2 regions of the Faecalibacterium duncaniae genome follow, and region 2 is predicted to be linked to the other one. Evidence: predicted binding sites of a transcription regulator. Region 2 holds the regulator's gene; the other holds the start of a gene.
What was found. Region 2 encodes NrdR, which represses ribonucleotide reductase genes. Its sites were predicted from a motif close to CACNANATNTNGTG; they were not measured.
Positions count from the first base shown of each region.

Region 1: nrdD (anaerobic ribonucleoside-triphosphate reductase) is a predicted target of NrdR. The motif match lies at 2,388-2,401, and genes of this name have one in related genera.

Region 1 is NZ_CP048437.1:2,743,058-2,748,871, forward strand. It holds tRNA gene GXM22_RS13130 (tRNA-Ile) at 1-6, opposite strand, end outside; tRNA gene GXM22_RS13135 (tRNA-Ala) at 10-85, opposite strand; rRNA gene GXM22_RS13140 (16S ribosomal RNA) at 213-1,723, opposite strand; gene nrdD (anaerobic ribonucleoside-triphosphate reductase) at 2,542-4,713, shown strand; gene nrdG (anaerobic ribonucleoside-triphosphate reductase activating protein) at 4,783-5,334, shown strand; gene GXM22_RS13155 (Abi family protein) at 5,348-5,814, shown strand, end outside.
Region 2 is NZ_CP048437.1:1,600,376-1,606,189, forward strand. It holds gene GXM22_RS07770 (hypothetical protein) at 1-728, opposite strand, end outside; gene GXM22_RS07775 (hypothetical protein) at 725-1,549, opposite strand; gene GXM22_RS07780 (spore germination protein) at 1,552-3,006, opposite strand; gene GXM22_RS07785 (DUF421 domain-containing protein) at 3,075-3,782, shown strand; gene GXM22_RS07790 (DUF4363 family protein) at 3,779-4,147, shown strand; gene nrdR (transcriptional regulator NrdR) at 4,246-4,713, opposite strand; gene secF (protein translocase subunit SecF) at 4,762-5,814, opposite strand, start outside.

The DNA of each region.
Region 1 (5,814 bases), 1.1 Mb from region 2:
TGGCCCATGTGGTGGAGATTAAGGGAATCGAACCCTTGACCCCCTGCTTGCAAAGCAGGTGCTCTCCCAGCTGAGCTAAACCCCCACATAAGGTTTTGAGTAACCCCTTTTCAGGGCCCTCAAAATCGAACAATATCTACTCTGCTTGTATCTGTCACCTGTTCCAGATGGCCGACCATCTTCGATGTTCTTCCATCTGCCTGACTCCTTAGAAAGGAGGTGATCCAGCCGCAGGTTCTCCTACGGCTACCTTGTTACGACTTCACCCCAATCACCAGTTTTACCTTCGGCGGCGTCCTCCTTGCGGTTAGACTACCGACTTCGGGTCCCCCCGGCTCTCATGGTGTGACGGGCGGTGTGTACAAGGCCCGGGAACGTATTCACCGTGGCATGCTGATCCACGATTACTAGCAATTCCGACTTCGTGCAGGCGAGTTGCAGCCTGCAGTCCGAACTGGGACGTTGTTTCTGAGTTTTGCTCCACCTCGCGGTCTTGCTTCTCTTTGTTTAACGCCATTGTAGTACGTGTGTAGCCCAAGTCATAAAGGGCATGATGATTTGACGTCATCCCCACCTTCCTCCGTTTTGTCAACGGCAGTCCTGCCAGAGTCCTCTTGCGTAGTAACTGACAGTAAGGGTTGCGCTCGTTGCGGGACTTAACCCAACATCTCACGACACGAGCTGACGACAACCATGCACCACCTGTCTCTGCGTCCCGAAGGAAAATACTGTTTCCAGCATCGTCGCAGGATGTCAAGACTTGGTAAGGTTCTTCGCGTTGCGTCGAATTAAACCACATACTCCACTGCTTGTGCGGGCCCCCGTCAATTCCTTTGAGTTTCAACCTTGCGGTCGTACTCCCCAGGTGGATTACTTATTGTGTTAACTGCGGCACTGAAGGGGTCAATCCTCCAACACCTAGTAATCATCGTTTACGGTGTGGACTACCAGGGTATCTAATCCTGTTTGCTACCCACACTTTCGAGCCTCAGCGTCAGTTGGTGCCCAGTAGGCCGCCTTCGCCACTGGTGTTCCTCCCGATATCTACGCATTCCACCGCTACACCGGGAATTCCGCCTACCTCTGCACTACTCAAGAAAAACAGTTTTGAAAGCAGTTTATGGGTTGAGCCCATAGATTTCACTTCCAACTTGTCTTCCCGCCTGCGCTCCCTTTACACCCAGTAATTCCGGACAACGCTTGTGACCTACGTTTTACCGCGGCTGCTGGCACGTAGTTAGCCGTCACTTCCTTGTTGAGTACCGTCATTATCTTCCTCAACAACAGGAGTTTACAATCCGAAGACCTTCTTCCTCCACGCGGCGTCGCTGCATCAGGGTTTCCCCCATTGTGCAATATTCCCCACTGCTGCCTCCCGTAGGAGTCTGGGCCGTGTCTCAGTCCCAATGTGGCCGTTCAACCTCTCAGTCCGGCTACCGATCGTCGCCTTGGTGGGCCATTACCTCACCAACTAGCTAATCGGACGCGAGGCCATCTCAAAGCGGATTGCTCCTTTTCCCTCTGCTCGATGCCGAGCTGTGGGCTTATGCGGTATTAGCAGTCGTTTCCAACTGTTGTCCCCCTCTTTGAGGCAGGTTCCTCACGCGTTACTCACCCGTTCGCCACTCGCTTGAGAAAGCAAGCTCTCTCTCGCTCGTTCGACTTGCATGTGTTAGGCGCGCCGCCAGCGTTCGTCCTGAGCCAGGATCAAACTCTTTATAAATGATATTTATCACTTAAAAAGTGTTAAATCTTTTTCGCTCAGCACGCAATCGCTTGCGTCCTGTGTGAATTACTTTGTTTGGAATTGTTTAACGTGTTTTTCCAACACGAAAATAGGTTCCGTTACAAGTTTTTCGATATTGTTCAATTTTCAAGGTCCTGTGCGCCTCAGCCTTGCAGCTGACGACTTGATTATTTTACCACAGAAGTGATTTTTTGTCAAGCACTTTTTTCAGAAGCTTTTCGATCTTTTCGAACTTGTGGCTCGTTTTTCAACGTATCCATATTGGTTCTTTCGCTTTGCTTCTGCCGCTTTCAGAAGTCATTCTTTCCGGCGGCCCTTGGCGCTCAAGTATAATACCATATCCCGACACGTTTGGCAACCCCTTTTTTCACTTTTTTCGTTTCTTTTTGCGTCTTTGACTTTTTGACTAGTTTTTTAACTGTAATTTACACGTTCCTTGACGCAGAAGGCTGCAGGGACCTCAGAGGTCATTTTTCTCTATATAATAAGGTATTGTTCTATCCAAACTTCCAGAGAAGTATACACCGCCGTGGATATTACGCCCCGGAATGCAAACACTTTCCTTGCACAGTTTGTCAAGAGCTTTGGCCTCAAATTTTGCTCCAAGATTCTTGGCTCAATTTTGGCGAAACCGCCAAAACACAAAATGTAGTGGTTTCTCCATTGACATATCACTAAATAGTGATATCATAGAATCACATCAATTGAACGCATCCCAAGACTGCTTTGCGGGTGCCTCTTTCGCAAGAGGCACCCGTTTGAACTGTACACAGATAGAACGACGGAGGAACACTATGAAGATCATCAAGCGCAACGGTTCGGAAGTTCCATTTGATATCACCAAGATCATCACTGCGGTCACCAAGGCCAGCGATTCGGTCAGCCGCAAGAGCAGCCTGACCCAGGAGCAGATCCTGTCCATCGCCAACGATGTCACGGAGCAGTGCCAGGCGCTGAACCGTGCCGTGAGCGTGGAAGAGATCCAGGACATGGTGGAGAACAAGCTGATGGACATTCAGGCCCACGATGTAGCCCGCCATTATATCACCTACCGTTATGTGCAGAGCCTGAAGCGCCAGACCAACACCACCGACGAGCGCATCCTCAGCCTGATCGAGTGCCAGAACGAGGAAGTCAAGCAGGAGAACGCCAACAAGAACCCCACCGTGAACAGCGTCCAGCGCGACTATATGGCTGGTGAGATCTCCAAAGACCTGACCGCCCGCCTTCTGCTGGACCCGGAGATCGTCAAGGCACACAACGAGGGCCTGATCCACTTCCACGATTCCGACTACTTTGCGCAGCACATGCACAACTGCGATCTGGTCAACCTGGAAGATATGCTGCAGAACGGCACCGTGATCTCCGGCACCTATATTGAAAAGCCCCACAGCTTTTCCACCGCCTGCAACATTGCCACCCAGATCATTGCGCAGGTGGCATCCAACCAGTACGGCGGCCAGAGCATCAGTCTGACCCATCTGGCTCCCTTTGTGGATGTCTCCCGCAAGAAGATCGCCGCTGAGGTCGAGGCGGAGATGGAAGGGCTGGACGTTACCCCGGAGCGCAAGAAGGAGATCGTGGAGCGCCGCCTGCGCAACGAGATCAACCGCGGTGTCCAGACCATCCAGTATCAGGTCGTGACTCTGATGACCACCAACGGTCAGGCCCCCTTCATCACCGTGTTCATGTATCTGGGAGAAGCCCGCAACGCACAGGAAAAGGCCGACCTTGCCATCATCATCGAGGAGACCATCCGTCAGCGCTATCAGGGCGTGAAGAACGAGGCCGGTGTCTGGATCACCCCCGCCTTCCCCAAGCTGATCTATGTGCTGGAAGAGGACAACATCCGCCCCGGCACTCCTTATTATTACCTGACCGAATTGGCTGCCAAGTGCACTGCCAAGCGGATGGTGCCCGACTACATCTCTGAGAAGAAGATGCTCGAACTCAAGGTGGACAAAAACGGCGAGGGCCATTGCTACACCTGCATGGGCTGCCGCAGCTTCCTGACCCCCTATGTGGACCCCGAGACCGGCAAGCCCAAATACTACGGCCGCTTCAATCAGGGTGTTGTCACCATCAATCTGGTGGATGTAGCCCTTTCCTCCGGCGGCAACTTCGAGAAGTTCTGGAAGATCTTTGACGAGCGTCTGGCTCTCTGCCACAAGGCACTGCAGGCCCGCCATCAGCGCCTGATGGGCACCCCCAGCGATGCCGCCCCCATTCTGTGGCAGTACGGCGCACTGGCCCGCCTGAAGAAGGGCGAGAAGATCGACAAGCTGCTCTTTGGCGGCTACTCCACCATCAGCCTGGGCTACGCCGGTCTGTATGAGTGCGTGAAGTATATGACCGGCAAGAGCCACACCGATGCCGGTGCCAAACCCTTTGCCCTGAGCGTGATGCAGCACATGAACGACAAGTGCACCGAGTGGAAGAAGGCCGAGAACATGGATTACTCCCTCTACGGCACCCCGCTGGAATCCACCACCTACAAGTTTGCCAAGTGCCTGCAGAAGCGGTTCGGCATCGTGCCCGGCATCACCGATAAGAACTATATCACCAACAGTTACCACGTCCATGTTTCGGAGCCCATTGATGCCTTCACCAAGCTCAAGTTTGAGAGCGAGTTCCAGAAGCTGTCCCCGGGCGGTGCCATCAGCTATGTGGAAGTGCCCAACATGCAGGACAATCTGGAGGCCGTGATAAGCGTGCTGCAGTTCATCTATGATAACATCATGTACGCCGAGTTGAACACCAAGTCCGATTACTGCCAGTGCTGCGGCTACGACGGAGAGATCAAGATCGTGGAGGATGACGGCAAGCTGGTGTGGGAGTGCCCCAAGTGCGGCAACCGTGACCAGAACAAGTTGAACGTTGCCCGCCGCACCTGCGGTTATATCGGCACCCAGTTCTGGAACCAGGGCCGGACACAGGAGATCAAGGATCGGGTGCTGCATCTGTAACCCTCTCAGTCAACGCTTCGCATTGACAGCTCCCCCGAGAGGGGGAGCTTTTTATATGGAGTTTTATCTATGAATTACGCAACAATCAAGTATTACGACATTGCCAATGGGCCGGGGGTGCGCACCAGCATCTTTGTTTCGGGCTGCAGGCACCACTGCCCGGGCTGCTTCAACGAGGTAGCATGGGATTTCGGGTACGGTCAGCCTTTCGACAAAGCTGTGCGCAACGAGATCTTTGCATCCTGCCAGCCCGACTATATTGCAGGCATCTCCCTGCTGGGCGGTGAGCCTTTTGAGCCGGAGAATCAGCGGGAACTGCTGCCCTTCGTCCGCAACTTCAGGGCGCTGTACCCGAATAAGAGCGTCTGGTGCTATTCCGGCTACACCTGGGAGCAGCTGACCGGCAGTGTTCCCTGCCCGGCCCGCTGTGAGGTCACCGATGAGCTGCTGAGCCTGCTGGATGTTCTGGTGGACGGCCGCTTTGTGGAAGCCCAGCACGATATCTCCCTGCGCTTCCGGGGCAGCTCCAACCAGCGGCTTCTGGATGTACCCAAGAGCCTTGCCGCAAAGGCCCCCGTCTGGTGGGAGGACGAACAGGTGTTTGCTACCCATAGCATGTAAATCGAGGATGCCCATGAGCTATAAAACAACAAACGACTTAATGCAGCACCTGCGTGACAACGGCATCGCCATCTCCGGCGAAACACAGAAACAGCAGCTTGTCACAACCGGATATTATCATGGCTATAAAGGCTATCGTTTCTTCAAATCTGCCGGTGCGCGCCTGCCTTTTTCCTCTTATCAAGAGCTCTATGCCACCATCCAATATGATTCTGCCCTGAAAGCTCTGTTTTACGGAAAAATGATGTTCATCGAAACTGCTGTCAAGAACATCGCATTGCAGGGCATCCTTGAAAACGCACAATCCGAGAGTATTTCGGATGTTCTGGATCGTGTCGTTTGCAGTTACAACAACTCCCCTGCCAATTTCACCGTTGAACAGAAAAAGCGAGCCCAGCAAAACAAATTGAACCTTCAGCGTTCCATCCAGTCCAGCCTTGCAAACGCCTATGCGAAAGGAAATCCAAAAATCACACATTT
Region 2 (5,814 bases):
GATACCACACAGCGCCGGAACGTCACCTGCCCGCTGCCCAGCGGAAAAGTGTGTTCTCCGCTCTGACCCAGCAGCAATTGTGCCATCTGGCTCTCTGCCGGGGTGAGCCGGGTGTTCCCTGTTTCGGTGAGCAGAAGCATTTCCTCCGCATTCTCAATGGCACCATCCGTCAGGATAAGCACCGGGGCCAAAAGAGCGTTCCGGCTCTCGTATAGACGCGGAGCCTGCGGTGCGGCTTCCTTCACGGCCTGCAAAAGCTGTTCCGGGAACAGTTCGTTTTCTCCGTCTGCTGCGGCCAGTTCTTCTCCGGAAAGATCCATGCAGAGGACCCGGGCAGACAAGCCCTGCACCGGCTCCTCTTTCAACACGGTCTCCGCCTGTCGAATGGTTTTTAAAGTTGTTTCGGCATTCAAAAGCAGATACTCGCACAGCCGGTAGCTTGCTTTACGGGGCAGGCCGCGCTCGGCTTCAGTCAGAGCCGTTTGCAGGGTGTTTCCCTGCCCGGTGCAGAGCTGTACCTTTGCGGCGGCATCAGAGGCATCGGCGGCGGCTTCCGGAAACTGGTAGAGCAGGCTCACCATCCAACTCTGCACCGCCACCGTGGGCGGGGTAAGAATCAAGGCACGCACCATGCTTTTCTCGGTATTCTCTGCCCGCAAAAATACCCCGCACCAGAACACCAGCACCCCTGCCGCCAGCCACCGGAGGGCACGCTGTTGGCCCGTCATGCGTTTTCCTCCGCAGGCGTAGCCCTGCCCCACAGCCGCCCGGCCAATTGACGCACCACCTGCACCAGCACGCAAAACCGGAACATTGCCGCTGCCAACCAGACCAGCAGCACAAGGGCATCAAACCGGGAGATGCTGCCCAGCCTGCCCGCCCGCAAAAGCTCGATACCGGGCAGGGCATTCCCTGCCCCAAACACCAGTTCCATGCAGAGTGCAAAGCTGCCAGCCAATATAAAAACTTTCACCGGAAGCCAGACAGCGCACCGCACCTGCTTTGCCGGGCAGAACAGCGGTAGGGCGAAGTATTCCGGATACAGGGGCAGGATAATCGGTTGAGCATCAGCTTGCATCATCAGACTTTCCCAGTGGAACTGGCCATTCAGCCCCAGCAGGCAGAGCAAACCCGCCAGCGCCGCCGCCCAGCACAGGATCGGCGCACAGCGGACCAGTACCGAAGGTTCCAGCTTCCATCCTGCCCAGAGCAGCAGCGGGAGAAGCCCCAGCATGGCCATGGAAGAAAAATTCTCCCAGCAAAGCTCCTGCGCCTGACGGAAGGTCTTCACAGCCTCCCAGACAAACCAGAGTCCCAGCCCGCCGCAGACTATCCGGGAACGCAAGTCTGTACCCAAAAAACTGTCTGCACGCTGTTCTGCCCCGGCTGTCAGGGCGGTGATCAGAACCAGCGCCAGTGTCATGGGCAGGCCGCGCAGCAGAAAACTGCGGGCTGTTACAGGCGCACCCGTCTGTAACACGCACAGAGCGAACTCTGCTGTGAGCACACTCAGAGTCAGTGTTTTTTCAGAGAAACAGGATCGTTCCAACTTCAACCACCTCGTTTTTGCCAAATGGTAAAGGGCTGCCGGGAAAGTTTTGGGTAGCTGCGCCGGGTCACTCCGTCCGGCGAGAGCGGCACCTCGGGAAATACGGCATCCCGCAGGTAGGGCACACCCAGCGCCGAGACCCGGGTCAGCCCGAATAACACGCCCAGTGCGCAGGCGGCAAGTCCCACCGGGCCAGCCACCCCTGCTGCCAGCAGCACCACCAGCCGCAGAACGGTTGCCACCTCATACAGCGATGGCGTGACGAACACCGCAATGGACGCGGCAGCAGCGGTCAGGATGACCGGTGTGCTCATCAGTCCGGCGGCAATGGCGGCATCCCCGATGATGAGGGCAGCGATCAGGCTGACAGAGTGCCCCAGGGTCTGGGGCATCCGCAGGCCAGCCTCTCGGATGATCTCCAACATCAGGATCACCAGAAGCATTTCCCCAAACAGCGGCAGCGGCGTTGCCTGCTCGGCGGCCTCGATTTTGAACAGCAGCTGGGGCGGCAGGAGTTCTGGCAGGTAGACTGCCCAGCAGACGAACACGCCCGGTAGGAAAATGCTCAGATAGAACGAGATATATTTCAGCACCCGCAGAAAGGATGCAAAATAGGCCGTTCCTGCATAGTCATCCAGGCATTCAAAGTTTTCGCAGAACAGGGTGGGCAGGATCAGCGCTGAGGGGCTGCCATTGACCAGAATGACGAATTTCCCCTCTCGCAGCTTTGCCGCTGCCACAATAGGCCGTTCGGTATAGCGCACAGGAGCAAATGTGCGGATCTTACAGGGAAAGAGCCATGGCACAAAGTAGCTGGAATCCAAAAGCAGCTGCGGCCTGGCCCGCTGTAAAGTCTGCCGCACCTTTTGCACTGCTTTTGGGTCTGCCGTATCCCGGCAGTAACAGAGAGCATACTCCGTTTTCATCTCACAATCGGCTTGATTGATCTCAATGACCAGAGCATCATTGCGGAAGCACCGCCGCAGCAGGCTGGTATTCACCCGGAGCAGATCCGCAAAGCCTTCCCGGGAGCCGCTGAGATTCCCCTCCCCTGCCGGTTCATCCACCGAGCGGGCGTTCAGGCTCTGCACCGAAAAGGCAATACCTTTTGCGCATCCGTCCAGCAAAAGCACTGCCATGCCCGCCGTCAGCCGCTGGATCAGGGCATCCCAGTTCTCCACAGGGGCAGGCTCTGCGGGCAGTGCGGAGTGCTCAAACAACAGCGCAAACACCTGTTCCCCGGTCAGCTGTTCTGCCGGGCCGGGCGGTGTGCGGCGGCTGGCGGCATCCAGCAGCAGCTGCCACAGCCCTTTCAGGCTGGCCATCCCATCAAACAGAACGATGGCTCCTTTGCAGTGGTAAAGCTCAAGCTCCTTCGCATAAAAATCTGCCGATCGGCCAAACCTAGCGTTAAGCTCCGCAAGGTTTGCCGCCAGATGGCTGGAAAGCTGTTCCATTTTGCCGCCCCCCCTTTCTGGTAGCTTGTCCGCCGGGGCGGCGGTTATACGCTGGGAGGTGTTCCGGTTTGAAACTCTTGATCTTCCGTACCATCCTGATCTATCTCTGCGTCCTGTTTGCCATGCGGCTGATGGGCAAACGTCAGTTGGGGGAACTGCAGCCTGAGGAACTGGTGTCCACCATCCTCATCTCCAATCTTGCTTCCATCTCCATTGAATCTGAAGAAGTGCCGGTCACAGCCAGTCTGATTCCCCTCTTTCTCATTGCAGCGCTGGAGCTGCTGGGATCAATCCTCAGCTTCAGAAGTCAGCGCTTTTTCAACCTGATGTCCGGGCGGCCCAAAACCGTCATCCTGAATGGTGAGATCGATCAGAACGCCCTGCGCACCCTGCGGCTGACTGCCGCCGATCTGATGGAGGCGCTGCGCGGCAAAGATGTGTTCGACCCCCGGGATGTTTCCTATGCGGTCGTGGAGACCAACGGCAGTCTCTCAGTGGCTCTGCGCCCGGAAAAGGAACCGGCTACCCTCGCCGACCTTGGGGCAAGGGTACAGCGGGCACAGGCCACCATCCCCTTTGTGCTGGACGGGCAGGTGCTTGCCGAAAACCTGACCATCTGCGGCAAGGATGCTGCCTGGCTGGAACGCACCGCACAGGCCAACAGCCTGCTTCTGGAAGAGATCCTGATCCTGGCGGGCAACGATACCGAGGATTATTTTCTGCTGAAAAAGGAGCCTCGTCAAACGGCGGGGCTCCGGCAAGGGGGGGCGGCATGAAACGTATTTATGTCTGCATTGGCATCGTAGTCCTGCTGCTGGCGGCAGCCTTTTACAGCAGCTTCCGGGTACAGCAATTCGCCGAGGATATCTCCGATGACATCGACACCGCCATGGAGGATATCCGGAACAGCGATCTGACCGGTGCGCGGCAGGCACTGGCCGAAGGAGCCGAGCTCTGCGACACCATGCGGGAAGGCATGAACCACCTGCTCCGCACGCAGGACTTCACGGAGCTGGAAGCCGCCCTGCGTGCTGCCGATGGCCATCTGGAACTGAATGCGCCCGAGGAAGCCTTCGGGGAACTGCGCCGGGCGCAGGTTCAGGTAGAGACCCTGGCCTGGCTCTCTCATCGTATTCTTTGAGGGTATTTGTACTGAGCTGAACAGTTGAGGTGAGCACAACAAAAAGCCAGGCTTTCTCGTGAAGTTCACGAAAAAGTCTGGCTTTTAACGCTGGAACCTTAGTTTTTCTCTTTGCGGTCGCCCATCAGTTTTTTCAGCTCCGTGAAAAAGCTCTCGACATCGGCAAACTGCTGGTAAACCGAAGCAAAGCGGACATAGGCCACTTCATCGATCTTTTTCAGCTCCTGCATGGTCAGTTCACCAATGCGCACACTGGACACCTCGCGGTCATAGGAGCTCATCAGGCTTTGCTCAATGCTGCTGACAGCCCGTTCCAGTGCATCGTAGCTCACCGGGCGCTTGGCGCAGGCCCGCAGCATTGCGTTGAGCAGCTTCTGACGATCAAAAGGCTCACGGGAGTTATCCTTTTTGATGACGATCAGCGGGACGGTCTCCACCACTTCATAGGTCGTAAACCGCATGCGGCAGCGCAGACACTCACGGCGGCGGCGGATCCGCTCACCGTCTTCGGTCGGGCGGGAATCGATGACCTTGGATTCCTCATCGCCGCAATAGGGACATTTCATAAATCGTTCCTCCTGATGTTGGTTCTTGGCCTGTCGGGCAAAACACGGTCAGGCTTTTTTGGTTTCAGCCTTTTTGCTCTTGCGGTCGTTCCACAGCACCCAGGCGGAGGTGGAAACACAGAGCGAGGTATACACGCCGCTCAGCATACCCATCATCAGCGGGAAGGCAAAGGTAAAGATGCTGTCCAGACCGTACAGCTTGGAGACCACGCACATCACACCCAGTGCCATTACAGTGGTCACCGTAGTGATGATGGTACGGCGGGCAGACTGGTTGACCGAGTGGTTGACCAGCTCCTCGAACGGGGTCTTTTTCCCCATCAGGGCACGGTTCTCGCGGATACGGTCATAGACCACAACCGTATCGTTGATCGAGTAGCCCAGAATGGTCAGCATGGCGGCAATAAAGTTGCCGTCCAGCGGGGTGCGCAGCAGCACAAAGGTGCCAAACACCACCATCAGGTCGTTCAGCAGAGCCAGCACAGCCATCAGGCCACCGGTCAGGCCGCCGATCTTCTTGAAACGGAAGCCGATATACAGCAGGATGAGCAGCAGGGAGAACACCACAGCCACCAGACTCTTCTGCAGGAACTTGGTGCCCATGGCAGCGCTGACATTGCTCAGGGACAGCTGGGCAAAGGCATTGTCCGGGTACTGTTCGTTCAGGGAGGTCAGCAGATTCTCCACCTGATCGGTGGTCACAGTCTCGTTGCCGGGCATGGAAATCTTCAGGGTCTGCTCCCCGGTGGCGACATTCTCGCCGGTCTGCAGGGTCAGGCCGTTGTTTTCCAGTGCGGTGGAGGCGGTCTTCTGAACTTCGGAGGTGCTGATCTCACCCTGATAGCTCAGGGTGATCATGGCACCGCCCGTAAACTCCGTATCCAGCCGGACACCGAACACTGCAGCACACAGGATGATGGCCGCCATCAGGCAGGTGGAGATGGTCAGGAAGCGCTTGCGCAGGCCCACAAAGTCGATGGGCTTCTTTTCCTTGACTTCCTTGCCGGGCTTGACAGCACCATAGAGCCAGGGATTCCGCAGGGCCTTGATGGAGGCTGCACCGCGGATCATCACACGGGTGGCAAACACGCCGAACACAAA